DNA from 2 places in the Klebsiella sp. KE9456 genome. Region 1 is predicted to be linked to the other one. Evidence: riboswitches for the same ligand, from Rfam matches in the RefSeq annotation. Region 1 holds a riboswitch; the other holds the start of a gene.

Region 1 (4,978 bases):
CAACCGCGATATCCACCGCCGCCATCGAGCGGGTCATCCCCTGCGCTTTTGCCGCGGCCACCACACGCGGATCGCTGATATAGCAGCGGCACTCGCCGCCGGATTGAGCCAGCAGGGTTTTATTAATTCCCGACAGCGCCATGGTGGTGTCGGTATACAGAACGCAAGGCCGACTTAGCGCAGCGCTAAGGCGCTCAAGCACGTCAGGCGAAAACCACAGAATATCCAGCCAGTCAAAGTCGGCGGTGGTGTGAATTACCCGCTTGATAATGGCTTCATGCAATGGGCTGGCGAAGCGGTAGTCTGGCCGCGTTTCGGCAATAATCTCGCCAATAATGTCGAAGCTTTTCGCCTCAATCGCCTGCGGTTGCTGGATATAGTGCATTTATTTGTCCTCAGGCTACGCCGACCAGCCAGTATCGCACCGCCATAAACAATGCCAGCGCCAGGGTCGAAGCCACCCACATCAATCGAATCGTTCGGGAAATGTCATCTACGGAAATATCGCGCGTCGCGTCGCCGATCCACGGCTTCTCCACACGCTGACCAAAGTAATTGTTAGGGCCGCCCAGCCGGATACCGAGCGCCCCGGCGACAGAGGCTTCCGACCAGCCGCAGTTCGGGCTGCTATGGTTATAGCGGTCGCGCCAGCCAATCTGGAGTGCGCGGCCACCTGCTTCGCGGCAGAGGAAAGCGGCGATGCCGATCAGCAGCCAGCTCAGTCGGGCGGGGATAAAATTTGCGACATCATCGAGGCGGGCGCTGACCATGCCGATGGCGCGGTATTTTTCATGCTTATAACCAACCATTGAGTCAAGGGTATTGATCGCTTTATAGGCCATCGCCAGCGGCGCGCCGCCCAGCAACAGGAAGAAAAGCGGCGCGATAATACCGTCGACGGTATTTTCCGCCACCGTCTCCACCACCGCGCGATTAATTTGCGGCGGCTGGAGCTGCGAGGTGTCGCGCCCGACAATCCATGAAAGCTTGATACGGCTTGCGGCCAAATCGCCCGCGCGCAACGGGCGCTCGACCTCCCTCGCCGACTGCGCCAGGCAGCGTCCGGCCAGCACGGTAAAAATCATCCACACCTCAACCGCCCAGCCAAACCACGGATGGATCATCTGCGCCAGCGTCAATCCCCCCCAGGAAACACCCCATGTCAGCCCGACCACCACCAGACACATCACTCCGCCGCCAATACGTAAGGCAAAATCGCTACGGCAGCAACGGCGCACGGCGCGCTGAACGATGGCGATAAGGTTGCCCGTCCAGCGCACCGGATGCGGCCAATTCTGCGGATCGCCGATAATAAAATCGAGGATCCAGGCAACGCACCAGGCCAGCAACGTCATAGAACGCTCCTTGCGGTAGCCAGCCAGTGGTTGAGCATGGTGGGACGCTGGGCAAAATGCAGGTGCAAATAGCTGGCGAACGTGTTTCCAACCTGCCAGCCGCCTGTCCACTGCCGGAGCGTCATGCCATCGCGAACCTTGCGGCAGGCCAGCGCCGCCGGCGTTTCCGGGATAAAATCCGAATAGTGGAACTCATGCCCGCGCAGGATTTCGCCGGGTGCCGCCAGCAGCGTTTGCCACATTGCCCGGGCCTCGCAGTAGCCAAAGCGGGTAAGCCGCTTGCCCATCTTGCTATGGCCGGGAATGAGATTAACCATTGAATACATTTCCCCGCTGGCGTCTTCAAGGGTGCTGCCGAGATACATCAGACCGCCGCATTCAGCATAGATAGCGACGCCGCGCCGATGCGCCGCCCGCAGTTGCTCCAGCATTGGTCTATTCGCCGCCAGCGCGGCGGCATGAATTTCAGGGTATCCACCGCCGAGCCAAATCATCTGGCACGACGGAAGCTGGCTATCGTGCAGCGGACTAAAGCGCACAATATTGACGCCACAGCGTTCAAGCAGCGTGAGGTTATCCGGGTAATAAAAGTTGAAGGCTTCATCCTCAGCCAGCGCCAGAGTCAAGCCCGTTCCGGCTTCAGGCGACGGCAGTTCCGGCCACTCGCCGGTGGGTAGAGCGGAGAGCTGGCTGAGATCGAGAAGCCGTTCAATGTCCAGGGTTCGCCCCAGCGTCCCGGCAAAATCGCGCCACGCCTGCTGATTAATCAGAGATTCGCGGGCAGTGACCAGCCCCAGATGCCGTTCGGGCAGTTCGACGCCCTCCACCCGCGGCACATAGCCGAGAACGGGCAGCGCGCAATAGCGCTCGATGGCGCTTTTCAGCAATTGATAATGGGTTTCGCTATTGACGCGATTGACAATAACGCCAGCAATATTAAGAGTGGGATCAAAATGCTGAAACCCCATCACCGTGGCAGCGACGGAGGTGGAAACCGCTTTGCCATCGACCAGTAAAATCACCGGGCATCCAAGCTGCTTAGCCATCGCAGCGCTACTGCAGTCGTTCGGGTCGCTGCCGAAGCCGTCATAAAGCCCCATCACGCCTTCGATTACCGCAATATCCGCCTGCCGCATCTGTTCACAAAACAACGCGTTGAGAACCGGTTCCGGGAGCATAAAGCTGTCGAGATTGCGGGAAGGGATACCGCTGACGGCGGTATGCCAGCCGGTATCAAGATAATCCGGGCCGACTTTACAGGGCAGAACCCGCATTCCACGCTGCTTTAACAGGCTGAGCAAACCGAGCGTGATCGTAGTTTTCCCACATCCGCTGCTGGTTCCTGCGAGAATAAATGCGTGTTGCCTGGCCGCCATACCCCGATCCTGTACAAAGTGGTAGGGCTGCGTGCATCCCCGGTCTTTCGACCGTACGCATCTGAGCAACCCACTTCCCACCGAAGTTGTTGGTTATCACCGACAGGCAGGTCTTCTGGCTTAGCGTCGTCCTCTCCCATCCTTCCCAATCTCGCGATCAGTGGTTTATACCTGCCACACTTCACGTTGTATGCGCTTTGGCTTCTGCATGGCAGGCCTCATTGATGAGGCACGCCGTTATGAAACCGGGCAAACACTGTGCAAAACGGTTAACCGTTTTCCCTACAACGAGAGCGAATCAGCGTATATATGGGTTCGTCAGCATCACAGCAGCGGGGGCTGCGGGGGATTTCCACCCCCTTCCCTGGCGCCTGTCAGTTTAATCCGTCATGATTCGAGGCGGATTGAACATCGCGCGAATCATTGCCGGAACATCTTGCGGAAGCAGAATGGCTCCCGCCGCGTTTAATTGCATCGGCAGTTTGATTGCTCTACCGATGGTGCGAAAAAAAATTCCTCTGACAACACTCTATCTGATCAAATAAATAAAAACTGGTGCAGCTTATCGCGCGCTCATTATTATTTTGTTGCGCTATGACAATTTATTGCTCTGAATGAGATTTTTTCATTTTATAATGAGCCAGATACAGAGAGATAGCAAAAATCGGCAATAACAAAATATTGCCATTTAAAATGGCTCAGTTTGTGATCTGGCATTAATTTGCTGGCGATAAGCCTGCGGGGTCACCTGATAGGCCTGACGAAAAACTTTGCAAAAATAGCTGGTTTGCGAAAAACCTAAATTCCGCGCAATGCTGGCGATACTCCAGTCGCTGTGACACAGCAGCTCTTTGGCGCTCACCATCCGCTGATGGTTAACCCAGGCATTAAAGCCAATCCCCTGATATTTTTTGAACAGCTTACTGAAGTAGTAGGGGCTGAGATACACGTGAGCGGCCACGTCCTCAAGACGCAGCTCATCTGAAAGATGAGCATCAATATAGCGCAGCGCCTTCTTCATTTTACTGTCGTGAGGGCTGGCGACCCGGCCGGCGCGCGCGGGTTCAGGCTGCTGCGGATTATCTTTAATCACCACGAAATTAAGTTGTTTTTTAAGGCAGTTTTCTACAATCAGCTTCAGTAAATCAGCGGAAGCAATCACCCTTGAGTAGTCCATCTCCGGTACGTCGCGGAATGCTTTAACCAGTTCCGGCTCGGCCTTCCAGCGGTTGTCCACGTTCAGAATATCGACCAGTTCAACATCGTTACTTAAACGAACCTGCCCGCACAGAACAAACCCCACAAGATGCCCGGCGATCACCAGAGGGATGGAAAAATCCGTTAGCCCGGCGTGACAACGGTAGATACAGAGCTGATCGGTTTTTGAGGCCTCAAGGCCGCCGCAACGGTCGCTCATCCGACAGCGAGCGCTGAGCTGAGGGTGCTGACGCATGAGCTGGCAGAAAGGAGTAAAATTAAATAATTCAGAGATTTCATCACCGTGAATATTGACCACCACAACCGCCAGACTCGTGGCCTGGGCAAAATCCTGTGCGATTTTATTAATGAGTTCTGAGTTCAATGTACTCGCAGAAATCATGATAAAACCTCTCAGTTAATTTTTTGTTATAAACAAAACATTTCTTTAATATTTTTTCCCTTTCATCATCATTTACCGGCAACGATAAAAGAATAATACGATAGCAAAAGTCCCCCATCCGTGGGAGACGTTTTTGGCCAGTTCGTGATACCGGTTCATGAAAATTTTCGGCTATTTCAACGGATACATTACTCCTCTAATTTGCAGGTATTACACGGTAAATTATTGCCAATCAGATAACGATAGATAGCCGCGCCCAGACAGGCGCCGATTAATGGCGCAATAATCGGCACAATAGAGTAGGGAATATCCCTTCCACCGGTCATCGCGATATCACCCCAACCAGCCATCCATGTAAACAGTTTCGGTCCAAAATCGCGCGCAGGATTCATTGCAAATCCCGTCAGCGGCCCGGTGGCAGCACCAATAACCGCCACCAGAATGCCGATCAGCAAGGGGGCCAGAGGCCCTTTCGGCACGCCGTTACCGTCGTCGGTCAGCGCCATTATCATCCCCATCAACATAGAAGTGATCACCACTTCAACCAGCGCGGCATGCCAGACGCTCAGCGACGCCGCAGGGTACGTGCTGAAAATGCTCGCCAGTTGTAGACTTTCTACGCTACCGCGTACAATATGGTGCGTCGC
Region 2 (4,978 bases), on a different contig from region 1:
GTTGGATCTCCAGGTAATCCGGCTCATAGACCATTGGCCCCGCCGCGCCACGATTTTTCATCAACACTTCGTGGGTTTGTGCGAAAGCGGAAGAGGCGATCGCCAGTAAACACAAAACTTTCAGACTCTGTTTGAGGTATTTCATCAGTTCTTCCTTAGCATTCATCTGGTCTCTGATAACGAATAAAGCAGCTTGCGCCATCCGGTTCGCGTTCAATGACGGTATCAATGCCGAACCAGGCGTTAATATTTTCGCGGGTAAAAACGGCGCATGGCGCTCCTTGCATCACCATGCGTCCGGACGTCATAACGAGGATGCGATCGCAAAACATCGCCGCATGATTCAGGTCATGCAGGGCGGCAATCACCGTGAGCTTTTCGCGTTTCACCAGACTCAGCAGGCCAATCTGATGTTGAATATCAAGGTGGTTGGTGGGTTCATCCATCAGCAGTAGCTGCGGCTGCTGCGCCAGCGCCCGGGCGATATGCAGACGCTGTTTTTCTCCGCCGGAAAAAGTATGCCAGCAGCGGTGCTGCAACGCCTGAAGCGCGACTTTTTCCAGCATCATTTGCACGATGTCGTCATCTTTTTGAGACCACGGCGAGAGCAGGCTAAGCCAGGGCGTTCTCCCCAGCGAAACGGCCTGCAACGCGGTAAGACGTTCACTGGTCTCCGCCTGTTGCTCAACCAATGCCACCTTCTGCGCCAGATGACGACGCGAGTACTGTTGCAGTGCCTTTTGCTGCAGAGCAATCTGGCCGGAAGTGGGCTTCAGCAACCCTGCCAGCAGTGAAATGAGGGACGTTTTACCCGAACCGTTGGGGCCGATGATACCGACAAACTCGCCTGGCGTGACGCTGAGCGAGACATCATCAACAATCATCTTGCCTTTCACCTGCCAGCGCAGATTGCGCGCTTCGATAACCGCATCAGCAGAGGTCTCAAAAGGGATTACCGCGTTCAGCGTCATTTGGCCCGGCCTCCTCTTATCAGGATGAGTGAAAACGCTGGCGCACCAACCAGCGCGGTGATCACGCCTATTGGTAGCACCTGGCCTGGCAATAAGGTGCGGGAAATAACGTCGGCGATGACAAGGAAAATGGCGCCGGTCAGCGCGCTGACCGGCAGCAGCCGATGGTGCTGATTGCCAACCAGCAGACGGGCGGCATGAGGGATCACCAGGCCAACAAAGCCAATCGCGCCGACAATAGAGACCATAATTGCCGTCATGCCGGTGACGGCGGCGATCAGCACCGCGCGGGTACGTTTTACCGGAATTCCCAGCGATGCGGCGGATTCCGCGCCAAAAGAGAAGGCATCAAGATGACGAGCATAAAAAAAGCACAGCACAATGCCGATCAGCGCAGTGGGCACCGCCAGGACGACATCAGGCCAGCGCACGCCGCTGAGATTACCCAGTAACCAGAACATGATGCCGCGGGCCTGCTCGGCGTTTGCCGAGCGGGTGATAATCAGTGAAGTCATCGCATTGAAAAGCTGCGAACTGGCGATCCCGGCCAGAATAATTTTGGTTGTGACGCCACCGCCCTGTCTGCCACCAGCGGCCATCGCCAGCAGCGCAACGAACAGAAATGCGGTCAGTGCGCCAATGAAAGCCCCCAGGGACATGCTGACGATCCCGGCGCCAAGCCCGGTGAGCGCAATCAGCACCGCGCCAGTAGAGGCGCCCGCGGAAATACCCAGCAGATAAGGTTCGGCAAGCGCATTGCGCAGCAACGACTGAAGCACAACCCCGGATATGGCCAGGCAGGCGCCACAACTGGCAGAGACCAGCGCGCGCGTCAGGCGGTAGTTCCAGATAATTCCCGCATCCAGCGCATCGACAGGATAGCGGGCATCAAACAGACGATTTGCCAGCGTGCTGAGTACGTGCCCCCAGGGAATAAAGGTTTCGCCAATAGAAATCCCTGCCAGCAGGACGCAGCACATGAGCACGCTGACCCAAAGGGTGTGTCCACCGACTCTCACCGCAAGTTGACCGATAGCACGGCGCGTCCTGCGAGAATCACTGATCATTATCTGCATTCCTGATTACCTGAAATACGCGATGACCCGGGGCCTGCCTGGCCCATCAGGCGATGTTATTTGCCCGTTTGGTCTTCGACAGCGATAACGCCAAATGCAGTGCCCTCCAGGACGACCCGCAGGGGGAGCGTCGGGAATCATCGGCGCGTACTGCCTGTACGTGCCGGATGTTCCGCTCTGTCCGTATCCAGACTGGCTGCGACAATTTGCGCCGTTAACCGGGCAGTAAGGCAAGACCAGGGGTAAAACGTCGCTTAATGAGCGGCCTGCGGATGCGCTAAGCCGTACTCAACCAGGGCGTCAGCCAGTTTTTCCACCCCATCAATGGTTCTAATCCCGGCGTTCATGGTTTGTACATCAATGACCGGCAGATGGTTTTCCTTCACCGCGGGAAGCAGGCTGGTGACGGGGTCAGATTTCAGATATTCCATTTTGACTTTCCAGTCATCAGCGGGGAAGCGGCGACGGCTCATTTCACCGAGCACAATGACGGAAGGATTGGCTTTAGCGATAGTTTCCCAGCCTACCGTGGGCCACTCTTCAGCGGAATCAATCACGTTTTTCACGCCCAGCGTTTTCGCGATCCATGCGGCCGGACCAAACTTCCCGGCAACGTAAGGATCGAGCTGCAGGTCGGCACTGGAGAACCAGAAAACGACGGAAACGTTTTTATCCATTGCGGAAATTTTATTTTTGGCTGCCGCTTCCCGCGCCTTAAGGCTGGCAATCAGCGCATCGCCTTTATCCTGAACGTCGAAGATTTTCGCCAGATCGGCGATTTCCTGGTACACCATTGCGATATCAAACATGCTCTTACGTACACCGTCGCCGCCATCTTCGTTATCTTTTGCGCAGTCGGCTGGCGCGGTATAAACAGGCACTTTCAGTTCACTAAACTGCTCGTAAGACGCCACCGTCCCCGCAGGGCCGATTTGCCACTCAAACTGGCTGGCAACCAGATCCGGCTTTTTCGCAATGATCCCTTCAAAACTGGGAATGTTTTGTGCAATAACGGCAATTTTCTCATTTGCCGCTTTATACGCATCCGGTACCGGGCCAAACCAGAGCGAGGTTCCGACCACGCGGTCGGCCAGACCCAGTGAATAAAGAATTTCAGTGCTGTTCTGACCGACCGTTGCCACGCGCGTTGGCGCCTGATTGAAGGTAAGCTCGCGACCGCAGTTTTTAATCGTCAGAGGATATTCGGTTTTTGCCGCGCTGGCGAAACCGGCATTCAGAAACAGAACCGCGGCGCCCGTCATTGCCAGAAGCGTTTTTTTCGAAGTAAAAGAGGTAGAATTAGCGTGCATTATCATCGTCCCGTCGATGCCAGAAGGTTAACCTCTGGTCATGGTTATTTCATTCCATATAGCGGGAGGAGACATGAAAATAGATGACATTGAGTCGTGAACGCTTTTGAATGATATTATGTAAAAGATGCAAATATACCCGTTATAGTTCAAGTTGCCTGTATGTTGACTGCGCTCACTTGCCGCGTGATTCACGCCTGCGGCTTCACCTCTACGGGGCCAACGCAAGCGCCGTTCAAAACGGTTAACCGTTTGTCATGCAACTCGAATTATTTAGGGGAATAAGCTTTATTTCGCCAAATATCGTATACATAAATTCATCACAGTTTATGTCAAATAATTCATCCCATGGACCATCCCGTCCACTCAATGGCGTACAACCTGACAGCAGGTCTCCTGACTCGCGGCAATCAGAATATCAGCCTTCCCATAAAGCATACTTTACAGTGACCAGCGGTTAATTAACCGCACAAGGATATTCGCTATCCGCCTACAGTTGCGGGGGCAGTTATGGCATTGAACTGAATCATTCGCACCATATTCCAATTCAAAACATAATCCATCATACTTCAGGCAGCAGGTGTCCCGGATATTCACTCACCTCAGTCACTGACATGAGTCAGTTCCCTGGGCGCAATCCTCTTACCCTGCCGCGCGAATAATTTAGGCTATAAAAATGTAATGAAGTGCTGTCGACAGCGACTCTAGCGACAATTGTTAATAAGGTCAACCGTATGATAAATAAATAAAAACGTCATACAAACATCATTTTATATATAACTTACAATAAGTTAAAATAGACCGCTCTGGTATATGAGAATCACAATAAAAAGATAAATGAGAATTATATGATTATGATCAATTTAGAAATACTGAGCCGCTTAACTTAAAGGCGGGGTTCAAAGAACGACAAACGTCTCAGGAGAAAATTGCCCTTTAACCGACAGGTCTGCGCTGAGAAACACATTCGGGATTAAAGATGTCCTGAGCGGCGGGCTGTATTACCCTGCCCACGCTGAAGAACAAATTCCAGGTCCTTAACAAGAAATACCTGAACCACAGGAATATCGATACGCGTCATCTCGCGCAGCGTAACGGGAATCATAATGCGCCAGGCTCAGAGTAGACAAGAATAGGGGAAAGAGATAATAACAACTCAGACGGGAAATACCGCTATCCGGAACGTCCCATTGCTTATGCATTTTCACCGCCCATCCCGGATCCCCCCGACGGCACTTATATGCCTCGTCTCTTTAACATTGCTGAACAGAACGCTTAATCGCATTCAACCTGATTTTGCGCTGGCCGCGAAGGGCTCAGGGGTGAAGCGGATCGCCGTGGCCAACGCGGATATAACGGGAAGTATGCCGGGTATATACCGCAATGTTCTCAGCGATATATACGCCAGCAAGTCGATTAATAGCTCAGCCTGAACGTGTAGGCATATTCCAGCCCAAGCTCAAAATCCCAGGGCAGAGGATGCAGAATAAGCTGCTCCCCCAGGATCTCGAACGGCACTGGGATCGGCTGCCCACGGCACAGTAACTCACAGGCGCCCGGCGTCATTCCTGACAGGATGCGTAAAGCAAAGTTGTGGGTAGGCCAGCGGGTGAGAATCAGG

The links. A riboswitch is a leader RNA that binds a small molecule or an ion and turns the genes downstream of it on or off. The one in region 1 is predicted to bind cobalamin.
Region 2: linked by a shared signal. The riboswitch ahead of ABK821_RS15500 (ABC transporter substrate-binding protein) and the one ahead of ABK821_RS01275 (cobyrinate a,c-diamide synthase) in region 1 are both predicted to bind cobalamin.

Annotation. Positions count from the first base shown of each region.
Region 1 covers NZ_JBDYQK010000001.1:284,161-289,138, reverse strand. The annotation lists gene ABK821_RS01285 (cobalt-precorrin-8 methylmutase) at 1-385, opposite strand, end outside; gene cbiB (adenosylcobinamide-phosphate synthase CbiB) at 396-1,355, opposite strand; gene ABK821_RS01275 (cobyrinate a,c-diamide synthase) at 1,352-2,731, opposite strand; cobalamin riboswitch at 2,819-3,121, opposite strand; gene pocR (regulatory protein PocR) at 3,420-4,331, opposite strand; gene pduF (propanediol diffusion facilitator PduF) at 4,520-4,978, opposite strand, start outside.
Region 2 covers NZ_JBDYQK010000014.1:67,888-72,865, forward strand. The annotation lists gene ABK821_RS15485 (pseudoazurin) at 1-145, opposite strand, end outside; gene ABK821_RS15490 (ABC transporter ATP-binding protein) at 156-971, opposite strand; gene ABK821_RS15495 (iron ABC transporter permease) at 968-2,038, opposite strand; gene ABK821_RS15500 (ABC transporter substrate-binding protein) at 2,302-3,357, opposite strand; cobalamin riboswitch at 3,726-3,944, opposite strand; gene ABK821_RS15505 (alpha-L-fucosidase) at 4,774-4,978, opposite strand, start outside.